4 regions of the Bacillus sp. FSL R7-0646 genome follow, and region 4 is predicted to be linked to each of the others. Evidence: riboswitches for the same ligand, from Rfam matches in the RefSeq annotation. Region 4 holds a riboswitch; each other region holds the start of a gene.
The links. A riboswitch is a leader RNA that binds a small molecule or an ion and turns the genes downstream of it on or off. The one in region 4 is predicted to bind S-adenosylmethionine.

Region 1 (4,923 bases), 210 kb from region 4:
TTCCGGATGGTATGTAAGCCTTCTTTCCTGTACGTTTTTGTACGGAATGCCGATGATGATGCTTCTTTCGATTTCGCCGTTCGCCAGCAGTTCTTCCACCTGTCTGCTGATGCGCCCGAGGCGGAAATAGTCATGTCCATCCTGTGCGATGATCACATGATATTTGTAAAGCGGCGAGAAGGATGACGGCAAATAGACGAGAAGCTCCATTTCCTCGCCGAGCTCTTCCGAAAAAAGCTTCTTCTCCTGAATGACTCCTGTTTTCATAGCCAAGATGAATTCCTCCAGAAATAATGTTTGTGAACGTTTCCATTCATTTTAACACGAAATTCTCTTGTGAAAGAAGCGAAAAGGGCTGCCGAACTGTTCGGCAGCCGTGATTTTTTATGTCCGTTTTTTTTCGTACCAGGGCGTTGACGGTCTATCCGGAGGGTATCCGCAGCGTTCGCGGTACATTTTTCTTTCCTCTGTGAAATCCCACCAGCTTTTAGCGCTTTCGGGATCGTTGGCGTAATGGACGATGCATCGCAGCGCATCTTCTGCACAAGGATCTTCCCAGTAGCCTTTCAGTTTTTCGAGGCGGATGATCAAATCCGCACCTGATTCATGCTTGATGTCGCCAAGGGAATAGTAGCCCAGGTCAACGGCGCACTGCGCCATTTTCGGCCCGATGGAAGGAGCGGTTTGAAACTGGGCGAGCGCCTTGATGTATGCGGCGCGCTCCAAAGACGAACCGAGCGTATGTGCAAGGACGGACAGATCCATATATGCCGTGTTTTTTATTTTTACCTTGGCTGTCCTTAAGTTTGACCGTTCTTTTTTTGTCAGAGGCAGCTTCATATGAACACCTTTTAAAGATACAGATCGAACATGTTGACGTCATAGCCGAGCTGTTTTAAATAATTAAACAGCTGGGCCCTGTGATGGAAGACGTGGGTGAGCGTTTCCGTCAGCCAGCGGCTTTGGGTCATCCCTTCATCAAGGTAAAACGGCTTTGTTTTTTTCGTCAAAAATTCCTCGTCGGAGAGGGAAGTCATATACGTTTGAAAAGCGGCGAATCCTTTCTGCATAGCTTCAGCCATTTGGTCAGCCGACTGCAATGCACTATACTTCTTTTCAATTCGGGAGATGGCGGCCTCTTCCTTTTCCTGCATGATAGCCATGTCGGCTTCTGGGATGGCCGTCAGATGGCTTGCCAGTTCTTTCAGGCTTCGCATGCGGTCGGCGGGCCGGTAAGACCAGTCAGATTCCTTCACTTTTTTCAGAAGATGACACGTGGAGCGGATGCCCGTCTCCATCTCGTGGAACAAATCGCTCCGCAGGGCTTGAACTTGCTTCATTTGCTTCATCCTTTACATTTTGCTTTATTCTAAAAGTATCACCTAATCCTGACAGGCTTTGTCACGATTCTTAAAAAAAGTCAGTCGTACCTTGCTAAAATGTCAGCAGCCTTCCGTTTCAGCTGAAGCTTGATTTCTGCGGGTTCTTTGACAGTTGCCTCAGTGCCGAGGTTCCACAAAAGTTCCCCGAAATACTCAAGTTCTGGTCTGGGGAGGTTTGCATCGATCGCCCCCGTTCCGTCATCCCGCATGGTGAGGATCTTGAATAAGTCCACATCAGCCGCAGCCCGCCTGGCTCCTCTGCGTGTCAGTTCCGCTTGCAGCCGCACCGGTTCAGGGCACTCGCTCTCCGAATGTTTGATCCAGCTGAGAACCGATGGATAGGGAAGCTGGCGGGCCAGCGGGCTGGCCGCTTTTTCCGCCCGAAGGATGCGGTCGGCGCGGAACAGTCTGAACGCCTGCCTTTTAAAGCAATAGGCCGGACAGTACCAGAAGCCGTTCCAGCTGAACAAGCCGATGGGCTGGATGGATCTCTCCGCGCAATCGTCTGTTCCGTCATAAACGACCGTCAAAACGGATTGATTGATGGCTGCATCAAGAAGCGTTTCTAAATGTTCGGCGGCTTTTGGACGATGCGGATTCCAGAACACGATTCTGTCTTTCATCGCATCAATCCGCTCCTGTGTTTCCACGGGAAGGTGGCGGTAGAACTTTTTTAAAACCATCCGCGTTTCCGCATCAAAGGGAAGCGATCCGAAAAACTGCAGAGATTGATACGCGAAAAACATAGCCGCCGCCTCTGATTGTGTAAAAAAGAGCGGCGGAAGCACAGGTTCATTCAGCAAATAATAGCCTCCGTTCGCGCCTGTTTCAGAATAGATCGGGACGCCGAGCGCGCTCAGCTCGTCCAGATCGCGGAGAATCGTGCGGTAGGAAACCCCGAATTCTGCTGCGAGCTCCCCGGCCGTAAATTTTCGTTTTGTATGAACGGTCATCATCAATTCGATTAATCGCTCTGTTTTTGGCATCTGATTCCTCCGGTTCCGTCGTTTGGTTTCATCATACCATGTTCAATATGAGGAAAGATTTAAAAATGACCCTTGAAAAATGTCTTGACTTAGGTTAAAGTAAAGAACAATCAGAAAATTGAAGAGATTCTTATCACGAGAGGTGGAGGGACTGGCCCTTTGAAACCTCAGCAACCGGTCTGCACTGACGATGTCAGTGTACCAAGGTGCTAAATCCAGCAAGCAGATGCTTGGAAGATAAGAAGAAGCGCATAATCCCCCTTCTTCTTATGAAGAAGGGGTTTTTTATTTTTAAAAGGATGGTGTCATATGACTGAACATGTACAAACAACGCTGGCGCAAATCGGCAACCGCAGTGATGAAATAACGGGAACTGTCAATCCTCCCGTTTATTTCTCTTCTGCGTACAGGCACAAAGGGATCGGGGAATCCACAGGGTTTGATTACATTCGCACAAAAAATCCGACAAGACAGCTTGTTGAAGATGCAATCGCGAAACTCGAAGGGGGAACGCGCGGCTTTGCGTTCAGTTCCGGTATGGCTGCCATTCAGACGATCATGGCTCTGTTTCAAAGCGGGGATGAGCTCATCGTTTCGTCCGATTTATATGGGGGAACGTACCGCCTTTTTGAAAACGAATGGAAGAAATACGGACTTCGCTTTTTCTACGACGATTTTTCAGACGAAGACTGTATCAAGTCGAAAATCACGAACAATACAAAGGCACTGTTTGTAGAAACGCCGACAAATCCGCTCATGCAGGAAGCTGATATTCAAAAAATCGCGCAAATCGCTAAAGAGCACGACTTGCTGCTCATTGTTGACAATACGTTCTATACACCGGTTCTGCAAAAGCCGATTGAGCTCGGCGCTGATCTTGTCATTCACAGCGCGACGAAGTATTTGGGCGGTCATAACGATCTTTTGGCGGGGCTTGTCGTTGCAAAAGGCGAAGAGCTGTCTGAGGAAATGTTCCAGCACCAAAACGCCATCGGCGCGGTTTTATCGCCGTTCGATTCATGGCTCTTAATGAGAGGGATGAAGACGCTCGCTCTCAGGATGAGACAGCATCAGGAAAACGCGCGGGAACTTGCGGCCTTTTTGGAAGAGCAGGAGGAAATTGCCGATGTTCTTTATCCGGGAAAAGGCGGCATGCTGTCATTCCGCGTTCAAAAAGAAGAATGGGTTAATCCGTTGCTGAAAAATCTCAAGACGATCTGTTTCGCCGAAAGCCTCGGCGGAGTCGAAAGCTTCATCACCTATCCGGCGACACAGACCCATATGGATATCCCGGAAGACATCCGAATTGCAAACGGCGTCTGCAACAGACTTCTGCGCTTTTCAGTCGGAATCGAACACGTCTCCGATTTAAAGCAGGATCTAAAAGCTGCGCTGGAAAAAGTAAAAGGGGAGGCGGTTCCGCATGAGTCATGAAAACTGGACGCTTGAAACAAGGCTTGTTCATAACCAAAATAAAACGGACGGAGCAACCGGAGCCGTCAGCGTGCCGATCCAGCACGCATCAACCTTTCATCAAGATTCTTTTGACAAATTCGGCGAATATGACTACAGCCGGTCAGGCACACCGACAAGAACGTCGCTTGAAGACACGATAGCCGAGCTTGAGGGAGGGACGAGGGGATTTGCTTTTTCATCCGGAATGGCCGCGATTTCCACCGCCTTTCTGCTTTTGTCAAAGGGCGATCACGTGCTTGTCACAAAAGATGTGTACGGCGGCACTTACCGGATGATTACGGAAGTGCTGAGCCGCTTCGGGATTGAACATACTTTCGTCGATATGACGGATTTAAATGAAATTGCTTTAAACATAAAGGAAAATACAAAAGTCATCTACCTTGAAACACCGTCAAATCCGACGCTCGGCATTACGGATATCAGAGGCGTCGTCAAGCTTGCCAAGGCGCACGGCTGTCTGACGTTTCTTGACAACACGTTTATGACCCCGGCGCTGCAGCGGCCGCTCGAGCTCGGCGTCGATATTGTGCTTCACAGCGCGACGAAGTTTTTAAGCGGACACAGCGACGTATTATCAGGCCTTGCCGTCGTGAAAGACAAAAAGCTCGGAGAAGAACTCTATAAGCTGCAAAATTCGTTCGGCGCTGTTCTCGGCGTCCAAGACTGCTGGCTTGTGCTGAGAGGGCTGAAGACGCTCCAAGTGCGGCTTGAAAAAGCAAGCAGGACGGCTCAGCAGCTCGCCGAATTTTTCGAAAAACATCCGGCCGTCAAACAAGTGTATTATCCAGGGCTGTCTTCGCATCCGGGTGCATCGATCCACAAACACCAGGCGAACGGCGCAGGTGCGGTCCTTTCTTTTGAACTTGAGGATGCGGAAGCCGTCAAACAGGTTGTGGAAAATGTCTCTCTCCCTGTCTTCGCCGTCAGTCTTGGAGCTGTGGAGTCGATCCTTTCTTATCCGGCAAAAATGTCGCACGCCGCCATGCCGAAGGAGGAGCGCACAAAACGGGGCATTACCGACGGACTTCTGCGCTTGAGCGTCGGGGTCGAAAATGCCGATGATTTACAGGCGGACTTTG
Region 2 (4,923 bases), 1.6 Mb from region 4:
CGGTTATCTTCTGCTTTATGGTCTACTCGCTTGTCATGGCGGCGGGCGCGATGACCGGCAATCCGCTGGCCCAGATGATCGTTGCTTTTTCAGCGTCGATTCTGCCGTATTTGCTGATCGGCCTTCCGCTGGCCAACTTACGAATCATCCTGGGTTTCTTTGGGCATGACCCTGCTTTCTTTTATGGTGAAACAGAACTACTAGATTATATAACGCCGATCATATACCTCAACAGTTTCGGCATTCAAGACGGCAGCCTGGCCTTTACGCTTATTCCGCTCGCCATGGGGATCTTGTTTTATATAATCGGCTATTTCTGCTTTATCAAACAGCAGCTTGAACGGAACGGACATTTTTTCCTTTGGAGAAAAATGGATCGTCCGATCCAGATTCTCGTGATTTTATTCGGCATCTGGGGATTCGGCACAGCCGCTGCTTCGAGTCTGTTCAGCTATATATTCGGTATGTTGATCGGTTCGGCAGTCGGATTTTTAATCAGTTACTTCTTGATTTTCAAAAAAATAAAACAGCTGTAATCATTAATGGAGAGGAGATTTACAAATGATCAGTGTAAAGCATATTCACCACTCGTTTAAAGTCGGCAAAAAGGGAAGGGAAAATGAAATTAAGGTGTTAAAGGACGTCTCGCTTACCGTTGAAAAAGGAGAAATCGCCTGTATTGTCGGACGGAGCGGCTCCGGAAAGTCGACACTGCTGAACTTGATTTCCGGCTACATCGCCCCGACAAAAGGGAAGATCATGATTGACGGCACGGATGTCACGAAGTACAGCGAGAAAGAATGGGCCGCATTCAGGCTTGAACATTTCGGCTTCATCTTTCAAAGTTTTCAGCTGATTCCGAGCTTGACGACTTTCGAAAATATCGAACTTCCCCTGACTTTAAAAGGTGTTCATCCGTCGGAGCGGAAGCAGCGCGTCAACGAGATGCTCCACCGCGTCGGCCTTGAAAACCACGCCGGCCACTATCCGAATGAGCTTTCAGGCGGACAGCAGCAGCGCGTCAGCATCGCCCGCGCTTTGATTTTGAATCCTTCAATCATTTTAGCCGACGAGCCGACCGGAAGCCTGGATTCCGAAACAGAGCAGGAAATCCTTGAATTCATTCGGCAGCTGAACAGGGAACGCGGCATTACATTTGTCATCATCACGCACGATGACGAGGTGGCATCGATCGCCAATACGAAATTTCATTTATCTGACGGCGTGTTAGAGAAAGGGGAAGAGACTGTTGAAGTTTAAGGACCAGTTGAAGTTCATTAGAAGAAATATGAGGAAAAACCGCCTGCGTGTATTCATGACCATTCTCGCAACAACGGTGGCCTGCGCGTTTTTAATCGTGCTCGCATCGGTCGGATTCGGACTGCAAAAATCAATGACTGAACAGCTGATGAAAGAGCAGATCGTAACCGAGATAAATGTTGTCGGAAAAGAAGGGCAAAGCGATCAAAAGGTTCAAAAGAAAGACCTGAAAGAATTTGAAAACCGCAAAGATGTGTCCGCGATTATCGAGCGCACAAACGTGTTCGCACCTGCTGAAGCAAAATTGGGCAACAGGACCAATAATCAAATGTCGAATATTACAATTACCGACATGGCCGCTGAGCAAAAAGCCAATATCAAACTCGATCGCGGCCGCGTAGCGAAAACACCGAATGAAATTGTCGTCGGCTACCATTTCGGGAAGAACCTCTGGACGAAAAAGGAAGCCGCAGATTATGAAAAGCAGATGGAAAATAATGCTGAGGAAGCAAAAGAGCCGAAAGGATACGAAGAAGATATTCTCGGCAAAACGATTGAATTAAAGATCTCAAAAATGGATGAAAAAACAGGAGAAGAAGGGGAAGCGAAAACATATGATCTGAAAGTTGTCGGAGTGACAAAAAAACCTTCGTATGAATGGGCGAGCGATTCAACAGTCTATGTCAGCAACGGCATGCAAAAAGACATCACCGGCTTTCTGAAGTCGGAAAAAGACAGCGGCATGATCGAAAAAACGCTTTCGGTTTACGCGGATAACTTTGAACATGTCGGACAGCTGACAACAGATTTGGAGGATGAAGGCTACTACGTCGATTCAATAACGAAAAAGCTCGATAGCATCAATCTTTTTTTCATGGCTTTTAAAATCGGTCTGATCTTTGTCGGAGTCATTGCCGTCTTGATTTCAGCGATCGGGATTTTCAACACGATGACAATGGCGGTTACAGAGCGGACGCAGGAAATCGGCATTATGAAAGCGATCGGTGCAAGCCCGAATGTGATCCGAAAAATGTTCCTGCTGGAAAGCGCCTATATCGGCATCTTAGGATCTGTTTTAGGTATTATCATTTCATACGGTGTCAGCTTTTTAGTGAACAAGATTATACCTGTCATTTTATCATCGGTTTCAGAAGGAGAAGCGAGTGCGGCAGAGCTCAGTATCACCTTCTCGCATATTCCGGTCAGTCTTGTCCTCATCGCGACATTGATCAGTGCGGGTGTCGCCATTCTTTCCGGCCTGAATCCGGCCATTAAAGCGACAAGAACGAACGTGCTGACAGCATTAAGAAGAGAGCTTTAGGAAAAAAGCCGGCGGTATGCCGGCTTTTTAACGTTTTGGCGGTCTGTACCCCGCATCACGCGCCTCCTGTTCTGTGCAGAACCAGCGAGCGACGTTTTTCGTGCGGTCATAATATGTACTGCCCGGTGTATGATAAATATGGTTGACGCTTCCTTTGATTTTGCACTCCTGTTTGCTTTCAGCGCTGCTTTTCTTGGCGGCGGGCGTGCTGTGTGACGCTTCGGCCTGAGCGGCGGCGCTCTTTTCTTTTACAGAGGTTTCGGCACTGCCGCTTTTTTCTTCAGCCTTGGCCAGTTTTTCTGTCAGCGATTTTGTTTTTTTCGTAAGCGAATCTTTTTCTTTTGTCAGTTTTTCGTTTTCTTTTTTTAATGTGTCATTCTCCGCTTTGACTGCCTTCAGTTTTTTGTTTGCCTGTTTGACCTGCTGCTTTAATGCGGTTTGCTCCTTTTGCAAAGCGCTGTGTTCAGTTTTCAGTTCCTGAAGCTCGGTTGTCAGATCCTCCGTTTTTTTCTCATCGGCGGCATATGTTTCCTCATCGTAATAAGGTGCAGAGATGATCAGGAGGAGAAGTCCGCCGGCAAAACAAGGATAAAAGAGTTTCCTGGAAAACCTTTTGCCTGGAGAAAAAATCCTTCTGATTAAATGAAATACAAGATAGCAGATGGAAAAAAGGAAGGATAAAAACCCGATCAGCATGATAGATTCCATGATTCGTCTCCTTTCTTAATTGATAACTATATTTTAGCTTAAAAAGAAAAAAATGTTTATACCGAAAAAACTTCTTGCAAATCTAAATATTCAAACGTAAAATAAAGAAATCATTTAAAAACCGAATATGCAGCTTATAAAGAGAGATGGAGGGACTGGCCCGGTGAAATCTCAGCAACCTGCAGCAGTGCAAGGTGCTAAATCCAGCAGAATGTCAGGCGCATTCTGAAAGATAAGTTGAACAACTCTTTCAGGCGGCTGAAAGAGTTTTTTTATTTTGAAGGAGGAGATCAACATGAACAAGTTATTAAAATGGACTTCTGCGCTGGGACTGGCCTTGAGCCTGGCGCTTCTGGCCGCGTGCGGAAACAATGCCGCAAGCGACGGCAAAACGATCAAAATAGGCGCCACTGCAGGACCGTATTACGATATGGTCAAAAAAGCGATTCAACCTGAGCTTGAGAAAAAAGGCTACAAAGTGGAGGTGATCGAATTCACCGATTATGTACAGCCGAATACTGCGTTAAGTGAAGGCGAGCTCGACGCGAATTTGTTTCAGCATGAGGTTTTTATGAAATCATACAATCAAGAAAACAATAAAAATCTTGCGGCTCTCATTTCTGTGCCGACTGCTCCGATGGGGCTCTATTCTGCCAAATATAACGACTTGAACGATGTCAAAAGCGGAGCGGAAGTGGCTGTTCCAAACGATCCGGCCAATGCTGCCAGGGCATTTTTAACCCTTCAGGATCAGGGGCTGATTCGGCTGAAAAGCGATGTCGACACATTGAAAGCCTCTGTGCAGGACATTGCGGAAAATCCGAAAAAGCTGACATTTAAACAGCTTGAATCCGCCAATCTTCCAAGAGCTGTCGATGACCTGGATATCGCGGCCGTCCCGGGAAATTTCGCTCTCTCCGCCAATATGAAGCTGCAGGACGCCCTAGCGCTTGAGAACATGCCCGACCGCTACCGCAACCAAGTGGTAGTGGATGAAAAAAACAAAGACAAGCCATTCGCCAAAGATCTCAAAGAAGCGGTAAAATCCAAAGCTTTCGAGGAGACGATCGATCGGGAATTCGCCGGTTTCGGAAAGCCGAAATGGATGACGCAATCATAAAAAAATTCCCCCTTTAAAAAGGGGGTTTTTATGTTGAAAATCGAAAACGTGTCAATTGAAAAAAATGGGCAAAACGAATAGAATCTAGAGGGAATGATAAAGAGAAAGAAGGAAACGCTATGCCGCGCACATTATGGCTTTTGGTCATCGGAATGTTTATCAATGTCACGGGGGCATCTTTTTTATGGCCGCTGAATACCATCTATATCCATCAGCATTTGGGAAAGTCGCTGACAGCGGCCGGATTTGTGCTGATGCTGAACTCAGGGGCAAATGTGCTGGGCAACCTGTTCGGGGGATATCTATTCGATAAAATCGGCGGATTTAAAACGGTTGTTCTTGGAATTGTGATCACGTTTGCGAGCCTTTCTGGCCTCGTCTTTTTTCACGATTGGTTCCAGTACATTCTTTTCTTAACGTTGGCCGGTTTTGGATCAGGGATCGTTTTTCCGGCATGCTATGCAATGGCCGGATCAGTTTGGCCGGAAGGCGGCAGAAAGCCGTTCAACGCTGT
Region 3 (4,923 bases), 1.6 Mb from region 4:
AAGAAGAGAGCAGTTCCGCCTTCCTCGCCAATGTTTGCCGAACAGTGCATCGGTAGAATGTTTTGTTCAGGCAGAAGAAAATTCATAATAGAAAAAATCGATTTTTTCATCTCTCCGGCATATTCGGTGCCTCCGATTAAGATCGTCCGCTTCTCAAACGACACGATGATAAACGTTTCAGATCTGGTTCCGTCAACGAGCGGATCGGCTTTGAAATGCGGAGCTGAAAGAATCGTAAACGGCTGTTCTTCAGGTTTTTTATCATGTTCTTCAGGTCTGATGAACAACTGTCTTGCAAACAGGTTGTGCCAGGCGAACTCGTTGACAACAGTAATCGGAAGCCGGTATTTTTCGTCTGCTCCTGCAAACCCTTCAAATACATACAATTCATCGCGTTCCTTTAAATAGCCGAGCACTTTTGCGTACAGCCGGTCAAAGGCGGCTTCTGAAATCGGCTGGTTTACTGCGCCCCAATCGATTTTGTCCTTTGTGCTCGCTTCTTCCACAATGAATTTGTCTTTTGGCGAGCGGCCGGTGTATGTACCGGTTGTTGCCCGCACGGCTCCGGAAGATGTCAAGACTCCTTCTTTGCGCTCAAGGATCTTTTCAACCAAATGGGGAACGGATAAGTTCATCTGAACGTTTTCGCCCGTTAATAGCGTTTGTAAGTCAGTTGTTAAATCTACAGAATTCATAAAAAACCTTCCTTTGCGTGTTTTTTAATGTGTATAACATTAATGTAGAATTAGTATAACACATTTACTCTTATAGTCTATACCGTTTCTTCATTTTTCGTTCGGGTTTTTTCTCGTAGGACAAGTTCAAATTTATTTCGGCCGATATTGACATAACAAGCCATTTTAAGATAAGATATTTCATTGAGCGGATACTCTTATCCCGAGCTGGTGGAGGGACAGGCCCAATGAAACCCAGCAACCGGTTTCTCTTATTAATGGAAAAAAACAGTTTCTGAGACAACTACGGTGCTAACCTGATGCAAGGTGTTCAATACCTTGAGCGATAAGAGTGAAAGGCACGCAATACCAGACCCTTTCCTCACCGAATAGGAAAAGGTTTTTTTATTGCATAAATCGAGATCCAAAAATTGCTAAAAAAACTGCCTTCAGGAGGAAGGTACTGGGCGTTTTTCACAGGACGTGAAAGGTTTTAGCCGAGTATCAAGCAGGAGGAAGGTACTGGGCGTTTTTCACAGGACGTGAAAGGTCTAGCCGGGCAACCAGTCAGGAAAAATTCTGCTAAGGGGAATTTCGACTCAGAATCTCGTCAAGAATAGCATAATGGAAATTGTTTCAAAACGAGAGCGTATGAAGCCCGAGTATCGTCATATAATCAAGAGGGACGAGTTCCGTATCATACTTAAGATCACGGCTGATCTTCATATACAGGAGGAAACATAAATGAGCAAAAACCGTCGGTTATTTACATCAGAGTCAGTTACGGAGGGACATCCGGACAAAATTTGCGACCAGATTTCGGATAGTATATTAGACGAAATTTTAAAGAAAGATCCGAATGCCCGCGTTGCCTGTGAAACATCTGTGACAACCGGATTGGTGCTGGTAAGCGGTGAAATCACGACGTCCACATACGTCGATATTCCGAAAACAGTCCGCGAAACGATTAAAGAAATTGGCTACACACGTGCAAAATACGGTTTTGATGCCGAAACTTGCGCGGTCTTAACGTCTATAGATGAACAGTCTCCAGACATTGCAATGGGAGTCGACCAGGCGCTTGAAGCGCGTGAAGGAGCAATGAGCGACGCTGAAATTGAAGCGATCGGAGCCGGAGACCAAGGTTTAATGTTCGGTTTTGCCTGCAACGAAACAAAGGAACTTATGCCGCTGCCGATTTCGCTTGCCCATAAATTGTCTCGCCGTTTGACAGAAGTCCGCAAAGAGGAAATTCTGCCGTATCTGCGTCCGGACGGAAAGACACAGGTAACCGTTGAGTATGATGAGAACAACAAGCCGATTCGCATCGATACAATCGTCATTTCGACTCAGCATCATCCTGAGATTTCGCTTGAACAAATCCAGCGCAATCTGAAAGAGCACGTCATCAATCCGGTAGTTCCAAAAGAGCTGATCGATGAAAACACGAAATACTTCATTAATCCTACGGGCCGTTTTGTTATCGGCGGACCGCAGGGGGATGCCGGTTTAACAGGGCGCAAAATCATCGTTGACACCTATGGCGGCTATGCCCGTCACGGAGGCGGAGCGTTTTCCGGCAAGGATGCGACAAAGGTTGACAGATCTGCAGCTTATGCAGCGAGATATGTAGCGAAAAATATCGTCGCCGCAGGCCTTGCTGATTCCTGTGAAGTACAGCTTGCCTACGCGATCGGTGTCGCTCAGCCGGTGTCCATTTCAATCGATACATTCGGTACAGGCAAAGCGAGTGAAGAAACATTGATCGAAGTGGTTCGCAAAAACTTTGATCTAAGACCTGCCGGCATTATTAAAATGCTCGATCTTCGCCGTCCGATTTACAAACAAACGGCAGCTTACGGACATTTCGGCCGCCTCGATCTCGATCTGCCTTGGGAGCGCACAGACAAAGCAGATCAGCTGAAGAAAGATGCATTAGGAGAATAACAACCGCATAGCCGCTTTAATAAGCGGCTTTGTTTTTCGATGGCAAAATGCGGGCGGATGTTGAAACTTGAAAAATATCCAGATTTAATATTGATGTGATATTGCCAGATACAAATATTTTAATATGAACATTTTTCAAGTTTCTTGAAACGTTTTTCTTTAAACACTTGTCTAATCAAGAAGCAGACTTTGATTTCTGCACGAAATTTAAAAAATCGGAGGCAATACTATGTGTGGATTTGTAGGGGTATTCAATCATCGCCCATCATCCGAGACAGCAGCACAGGAAGAACTGATTAAACAAATGAATGAAATGATTGTACACCGCGGTCCGGACGATGATGGGTACTATCATGATGAGCATGTAGGCTTCGGATTTAGAAGGCTCAGCATCATCGATGTGGAAAATGGAGGACAGCCTCTGTCTTATGAAGACGACTCCTATTGGATTATTTTTAATGGAGAAATCTATAACTATATAGAACTGAAAGACGAACTTCTTTCTAAAGGATACGAGTTCAAAACCGATTCAGATACGGAAGTTTTGCTTGCGACTTACCGCCACTACAAACAGGAAGCCGCTTCAAAGCTGCGCGGTATGTTTGCTTTTTTAATCTGGGATAAAAAAGAGCAGCTTCTATACGGAGCGCGCGATCCGTTCGGCATTAAGCCGCTCTATTTTACGAAAACGGACGGCCACGTTTATTTTGCGTCAGAAAGAAAGAGCCTGATGGCTGTCGATGCTGACTTGGAATTGAATGAAAAAGCGCTTCAGCAGTATACATCGTTCCAATTCGTTCCGGAGCCTGAGACGCTGGACAAAAAGGTGCAAAAAGTAGAGTCGGGCCATCAGTTTACCGTCCGCCCGGGTGAGGATATTCAATTTAAAACATACTGGAAAGTTCAATTCAAGCCGGTTCAGACAGAAGAAGACAAGCTTGTTCAGGAAGTAAGAGACGCGATCTTTGATTCTGTAAAAGTTCATATGCGAAGCGATGTGCCTGTAGGTTCCTTCCTTTCCGGGGGCATTGACTCGTCCTTTATCGTGTCAGTGGCGAAGCAATTCCATCCCAACTTAAAGACGTTCTCTGTCGGCTTTGAACATGAAGGCTTCAGCGAAGTTGACGTTGCGAAAGAAACCGCTGATAAGGTCGGCGTGGAAAACTTCAGCGCGATCATTTCCCCTGAGGAATATATGAACGAGCTTCCAAAGATCGTCTGGCATCTGGATGATCCTCTGGCAGACCCTGCTGCGATTCCTTTGTATTTTGTCGCGAAGGAAGCGAAGAAGCAAGTTACGGTTGTTTTGTCAGGAGAAGGGGCAGATGAGCTGTTCGGCGGTTACAATATTTACCGAGAGCCGCTTTCATTAAAGCCGTTTGAGCGGATCCCGTCCCCGCTGAAAAAGATGCTTCTGCGCGTAGCTTCAGCGATGCCGGAAGGAATGAAAGGGAAAAGCTTTTTAATGAGGGGCTGTACTCCTCTTGAAGATAGATATATCGGCAATGCAAAGATTTTTGAAGAAGGCATGAAATCAAAACTTCTTCGCCAATATGACAGCAACCTGTCTTACTGTGACGTGACAAAGCCATATTTTGAAGAAAGCAGGTCCTACAGCGAAATCAATAAAATGCAGTATGTCGATATCCACACATGGCTGCGCGGCGATATTTTGCTGAAGGCCGACAAAATGACGATGGCCAATTCGCTGGAGCTTCGCGTTCCGTTTTTGGACAAAGTCGTATTTGAAGCGGCTTCCAAAATTCCCGAAGAGCTGAAAACGAAAAACGGCACGACAAAATATCTTCTTAGAAAAGCGGCGGAAGGCATCGTTCCAGAACACGTGCTAAACCGCAAAAAACTAGGGTTCCCTGTGCCGATCCGCCACTGGCTGAAAAACGAAATGCATGACTGGGCCGTGAACATCATTAAAGAGAGCGAGACAGATGCATATATCCATAAAGATTACGTGCTTCAGCTTCTTGAAGACCACTGCGCCAACAAAGCGGATAACAGCCGCAAAATCTGGACGGTTCTCATCTTTATGATCTGGCACAGCATTTTCGTTGAAAAACGCTTTGTACCGGAAGAGCTGAACCATCAGCCAAAAGAGGTCATTATTGTTTAAGCCAAAAAAAGAAGGTTTTCGATTAACCGGAAACCTTCTTTTTTTATGCCGTTTTTTCTGCTGATAAATCTGCAAGCACGCTTTCACATTCGGAGAGGAGATTGTCAAAGATCACGTCCCACGACTGGGTAAGGGCATAGCTTCTCGCTTCGTATGCCATCCGTTTTTTTAACG
Region 4 (4,923 bases):
GAAGAAGGGAGAGGCACGACATTCCACCTGACTCTCCCGATCAGACAGCAGCATGAGGAGGAGGCTTAATCGCATCGTGGGCTTTTATATTGAAATGACCTCGCCTTTTGGACAAGCCTACATCGTCGAGGAAAATAACCATATTACACATTTGCTATTTGAAAAAGAAGAACTAAAACAGCTTCAACAAGACGGCCTGGAGCTTCGCCCGGCCGAAACGGAATTGTTGAAGGAGGCAAAGCGCCAGCTCGAAGAATATTTCCAGGGGGAGCGGAAAACGTTCACCCTTCCTCTCCGCCAGGATGGAACCCCGTTTCAGAAAAAGGTGTGGGAGGCGCTGCAGTCGATCCCGTACGGTGAATCACGGAGCTATTTAGACATCGCATGCGCCGTCGGGAATCCGAAAGCGGTGCGCGCAATCGGCCAAGCCAATAAAAGAAATGCGCTGCCGATTTTGATCCCGTGCCACCGTGTCATCGGCAAAAATCGTTCATTGACGGGGTATTCCGGAAATGAAACGGATAAAAAAGCGGTGCTGCTCGACATCGAAAATATTGCGTATAAAGGAAAATAATATACGAGCACGCCGTTTCTTTTTTTCGTCCGCGACATATAATTTTATTAAGTTAAAAATGTTGGCCTTGGTAAAAAAGGAGGACGAATAAGTGAAAACAAACCGCCCGAAAAAAATAGCAGGATACGCGGAATTGTTCGTCAAGCTGCACGTTTTGACCGAAGAGCAAAAGAAAGACATCATCAAATCGATTAAAATCCGCTAAAGCGGCCTAAGTAAGGGCTTCAGCGGAAAACAGCGCTTCGATTTCTTCTTCAAATCTATCTGTGATAATCCCTTTTTCCGTGATGATTCCAGAGATTAAATCGTGCGGCGTGATATCAAAAGCAGGATTGAACACAGGCACCTCTTGCGGCGCTATTTGCGTTCCGTTTATCCGTCTGACTTCATCCGGATCGCGTTCTTCAATCGGAATGTCGTCGCCGCATGAAATCGAGACATCAAAAGTTGACAGGGGAGCAGCGATAAAAAACGGGATTTGAAAGGCTTTGGCGAGGATTGCCAAGCCGAACGTTCCGATTTTATTGGCTGTATCTCCGTTTCTTGCGATCCTGTCCGCTCCGACAATGACGGCTGAAATGTTCTTTTCCTTCATCGTATGGGCAGCCATGCTGTCTGTAATCAGCGTCACGTCAATCCCCCCCTGCATAAGCTCCCACGCCGTCAGGCGCGCCCCCTGAAGAACAGGCCTTGTTTCACAGGCGTAAATATGAAGGTCGAGATCCTTTGTTTTGGCAAGGTAAAACGGGGAAAGGGCCGTTCCGTACCTGCTTGTCGCGATCGAGCCGGCGTTGCAGATGGTCATGATGCTGTCGCCCGATTTGAACAAATGCAGAGCATTCTGTCCGATCTGCCGGCATGTTTCTTCGTCTTCAACCTGGATCTGAATCGCTTCGTGGACGAGGTTTGTTTTTGCCTCATTGACCGATTTTGCGCCCTCTGCGCTTTTTAACAGTCGATTGAGGGCCCAGGATAAATTGACGGCTGTCGGCCTTGCCTGATTGAGTTCATCTTTGATTTTGCGGAGCTCCCGCAGAAAAGCGGAAACATCAGATGTATCGATGCTTTGTGCGCAAAGGGCGAGTCCGAAGGCGGCTGTTATGCCGATGGCAGGCGCTCCCCTCACTTTTAGCGTTTGGATCGCATCATAGATGTCTTCTTTAGTTGTGAGATACAGGTACTCCGTCTTTTCGGGAAGCTTTTGCTGGTTCAGGATTTTTACCGATGTTTCTTCCCATTCGACAGAACGGGGCACCGCAAATTGTTCCGGCATGTCATTCACTCCTTAAGCGCGTTTCGAAACGCTTCAATCATGTCTTTTGGCGTCCGGAAACCGCTGCGTTTTTCTATGAATGCTGCGCCTATTTTAAGGGCGAGCTTTTTTTGGCTGATTCTCCGGGAAAATGGAACGATTGTATCAAGGTCCGCAACATGGGCGAGGCCGATCGTCCGGCGGATCATTTCGCAGCCGGCGAAGCCTGCTGCGTCTTCAAACGCCTGTCTCAGGACTGACTCAAGGCGCCCATTCTCATGTTTGCAAGTCTCAACAGCATCGTTTTCCCATGCTTCGCTGAATGTCCGGCTGAACGTATTCCAGACGGTCTCGACATGGCGGTATAAAGGAGCCCGCCTGTTTTCTTCGCGAGAAAGCGCGTTTAACAGCAGGTTGGCGATAAACTGTCCGATGTCAAACCCGATCGGGCCGAAAAACGCAAACTCAGGGTCGATGATTTTCGTTTCGCCATCTTCACCGGCGAAAATGCTGCCTGTATGCAGGTCTCCGTGGATCAGCGTTTCCTCCGCTGATAAAAAGCGCTGCTTCAGTTTTGCCGCTTCAATTTTTAGCGCTTCATTGCCCCAAAGAACTTCTGCTTCATCGCGAAGCTCTTCTTCGAAATCGTTCGTCTCATGGTCAAAGAAAGGGTCTGTGAACACAAGGCTTTCTGTAATATCGCACAGATCCGGATTCGTAAACTGCTTCACAAGCCGCTCTTTAACCGTTGGGTCAAGCGCATATTCTGATGAGTAAAAATGCGTTTTTCCAAGGAATTCTCCGATATCTTCCGACAGATGCGGGTAATCCTTCCCGTCAATCAGTCCGTTTCTGGCGATTTCCAAGTGAGAAAGGTCTTCCAATACGGTGACGGCAAGCTCGGTGTCAGAATAGTACACTTTCGGAACAAGGTGCGGAACGTGCTCAGCCTGGCGGATCAGCGCACTGCTTTCGATTCTTGCCCTGTCAAGCGTCAGCGGCCAGCTTTCGCCGACGACTTTTGCATAAGGCACCGCCTGCTTGATGACCAATCCTCTTTGCTGCTCTTTGTCATAAACGCGGAAGACCAGATTCAGGTTTCCGTCCCCGATCTCTCGGCATGTCAGGGTGCTTTTGCTTGGAAAAAGCCCGAGACGGACGGCAAGCGCGGCCGCGGAGCTTTCAGTCAAAGTTTCGTATGCTGCGGTTTTTGTTACGGTCATGTGTGATTCCCCCTAAAATGTCGTTAACAAATAAAAAAACCTCTTTCTCGTCGAGAGAAAGAGGCTGATTTGTCGCGTACGCCTCTCTTATCTCTCAGAATTCAAAGTCTGATGGAATTAGCACCGTGCCCTAGCGGCGCAGAGATTCGCGCCCCATTTCACAATGGTATTACGGTCGGTTGCTGTTGGGATCATTAGGCCAGTCCTTCACCCAACTCTCGATAAGAGAAATCAATATAAAATTTTGAAATTTCAGTTCGGTCAGTTGCTGAACATGTTACCAGCATCTCCGTTTTCTTGTCAACATTTTTTTAATATAAATCTTTGCGAATGTCCTCAAAAACCGGAATTTGCCCCCGCGCTTTTTCAATGTCCCTTAGGTCGATTTCGGCCCTGATGACCGCTTCTCCGCGTCCTGCTTCAGCAAGGGTGCGGCCGAGCGGATCAATGACTGTGCTGTGGCCCGCAAATTCGTTTGCCGGGTCTTTTCCCGAACGATTGCAGGCTGCGACAAAGCACTGATTTTCAATCGCTCTGGCTTTTAAAAGGCTTTGCCAGTGATCGAGGCGGGCGAGCGGCCACTCCGCCGATACAAAGATGATGCCCGCACCTTCGCTCGTATGTTTTCTGATCCATTCCGGGAAACGGATGTCGTAGCAGATGAACCCCGCAGCCGGCATCCCTTCAAGCTCGAAGCGCCCGTCGCCTGAGCCCGCTGACAAATAGAGGTGTTCGTCCATCAGCTGAAAAAGGTGAGCTTTGCTGTATTCTTTGATCAAATGTCCGTTTTTGTCTGCGATGTACATGATATTGTACACACCGCTTTTTTTCTTGACTGCGACTGAGCCGCATACGATATGGATGCGGTTTGCTTTTGCCGTTTCCTGCAGCCATCTCTTCGTTTGCCTGCCTTCTTCATCCGCGATGGAGCCGAGATTTTTTAAATCATAACCCGTCGTCCACAGCTCAGGAAGGAGAAGGATATCCGCCTTCCGGCTTTCCTGCTCGATCAGCTGCTCCGCTTTTTTGAAATTTTCAGAAGGATTGCCGTACGCGATATCGAATTGCAGGCATGAAATTGTCAGCTTCACTCTGGATCACCTCATTTTTTTCTTTACATTTTACATTTAACAATATATGATGATGGACTATCATTTCAAGAATTTTTCAAAAGCGGGTGAATCGTATGAAATTTGAGCATTCAGATGTACTGAAGCAGCTGCCGGAGCAGTTTTTCGCTTCCTTGGTCAAAAAGGTGAATGAAAAAATTGCCGCCGGCCATGATGTCATCAATCTCGGTCAGGGGAATCCGGATCAGCCGACACCGGAACATATCGTTGATACAATGGCGCAAGCCGTCCGCAACCCTGAAAACCACCGGTATTCTTCCTTTCGCGGCAGCCGTTCACTCAAGGAGGCGGCGGCCGCGTTCTATCAAAGGGAATACGGCGTAGAGCTCGATCCTGAACGCGAAGTCGCTGTATTGTTCGGCGGAAAAGCCGGTCTTGTCGAACTTCCGCAATGTTTGTTAAATCCGGGGGATACAGTGCTCGTTCCCGATCCCGGCTATCCCGACTACTGGTCGGGCGTTGAACTGGCAAGAGCGAACATGGAAACGATGCCGCTTACAGCGGACAATCAGTTTCTGCCTGACTACAGCCGGATTCCCAAGGAAGTGAAAGAAAAAGCGAAGCTCATGTATTTAAATTATCCGAACAACCCGACCGGTGCCCAAGCCACATCTGCTTTTTTCGAAGAGACCGTCCGGTTTGCCAAGTCGAACGGAATTTGCGTCGTCCATGATTTTGCCTACGGCGCGATCGGCTACGACGGCAAGAGGCCTGTCAGCTTTCTCGAAACGGCGGGAGCAAAAG

Region 1: it holds a riboswitch for S-adenosylmethionine, as region 4 does, so the genes downstream of both, MKY62_RS06490 (methionine biosynthesis PLP-dependent protein) here and mtnK (S-methyl-5-thioribose kinase) in region 4, are expected to answer to the same signal.
Region 2: it holds a riboswitch for S-adenosylmethionine, as region 4 does, so the genes downstream of both, MKY62_RS15835 (MetQ/NlpA family ABC transporter substrate-binding protein) here and mtnK (S-methyl-5-thioribose kinase) in region 4, are expected to answer to the same signal.
Region 3: it holds a riboswitch for S-adenosylmethionine, as region 4 does, so the genes downstream of both, metK (methionine adenosyltransferase) here and mtnK (S-methyl-5-thioribose kinase) in region 4, are expected to answer to the same signal.

Annotation. Positions count from the first base shown of each region.
Region 1 covers NZ_CP150217.1:1,291,096-1,296,018, forward strand. Annotated here, with positions in the region: gene MKY62_RS06470 (esterase family protein) at 1-273, opposite strand, end outside; gene MKY62_RS06475 (helix-hairpin-helix domain-containing protein) at 385-840, opposite strand; gene MKY62_RS06480 (DinB family protein) at 852-1,340, opposite strand; gene MKY62_RS06485 (YafY family protein) at 1,421-2,368, opposite strand; SAM riboswitch class I at 2,496-2,612, shown strand; gene MKY62_RS06490 (methionine biosynthesis PLP-dependent protein) at 2,678-3,802, shown strand; gene metC (cystathionine beta-lyase) at 3,792-4,923, shown strand, end outside.
Region 2 covers NZ_CP150217.1:3,053,540-3,058,462, reverse strand. Annotated here, with positions in the region: gene MKY62_RS15855 (permease) at 1-536, shown strand, start outside; gene MKY62_RS15850 (ABC transporter ATP-binding protein) at 562-1,260, shown strand; gene MKY62_RS15845 (ABC transporter permease) at 1,250-2,581, shown strand; gene MKY62_RS15840 (hypothetical protein) at 2,609-3,289, opposite strand; SAM riboswitch class I at 3,421-3,528, shown strand; gene MKY62_RS15835 (MetQ/NlpA family ABC transporter substrate-binding protein) at 3,585-4,409, shown strand; gene MKY62_RS15830 (MFS transporter) at 4,529-4,923, shown strand, end outside.
Region 3 covers NZ_CP150217.1:3,068,104-3,073,026, reverse strand. Annotated here, with positions in the region: gene pckA (phosphoenolpyruvate carboxykinase (ATP)) at 1-695, opposite strand, end outside; SAM riboswitch class I at 890-1,027, shown strand; gene metK (methionine adenosyltransferase) at 1,419-2,621, shown strand; gene asnB (asparagine synthase (glutamine-hydrolyzing)) at 2,851-4,749, shown strand; gene MKY62_RS15915 (glycosyltransferase family 1 protein) at 4,793-4,923, opposite strand, start outside.
Region 4 covers NZ_CP150217.1:1,496,883-1,501,805, forward strand. Annotated here, with positions in the region: gene MKY62_RS07660 (PAS domain-containing sensor histidine kinase) at 1-69, shown strand, start outside; gene MKY62_RS07665 (methylated-DNA--[protein]-cysteine S-methyltransferase) at 77-574, shown strand; gene MKY62_RS07670 (hypothetical protein) at 666-779, shown strand; gene mtnA (S-methyl-5-thioribose-1-phosphate isomerase) at 786-1,847, opposite strand; gene mtnK (S-methyl-5-thioribose kinase) at 1,853-3,049, opposite strand; SAM riboswitch class I at 3,134-3,277, opposite strand; gene MKY62_RS07685 (carbon-nitrogen family hydrolase) at 3,361-4,140, opposite strand; gene MKY62_RS07690 (pyridoxal phosphate-dependent aminotransferase) at 4,236-4,923, shown strand, end outside.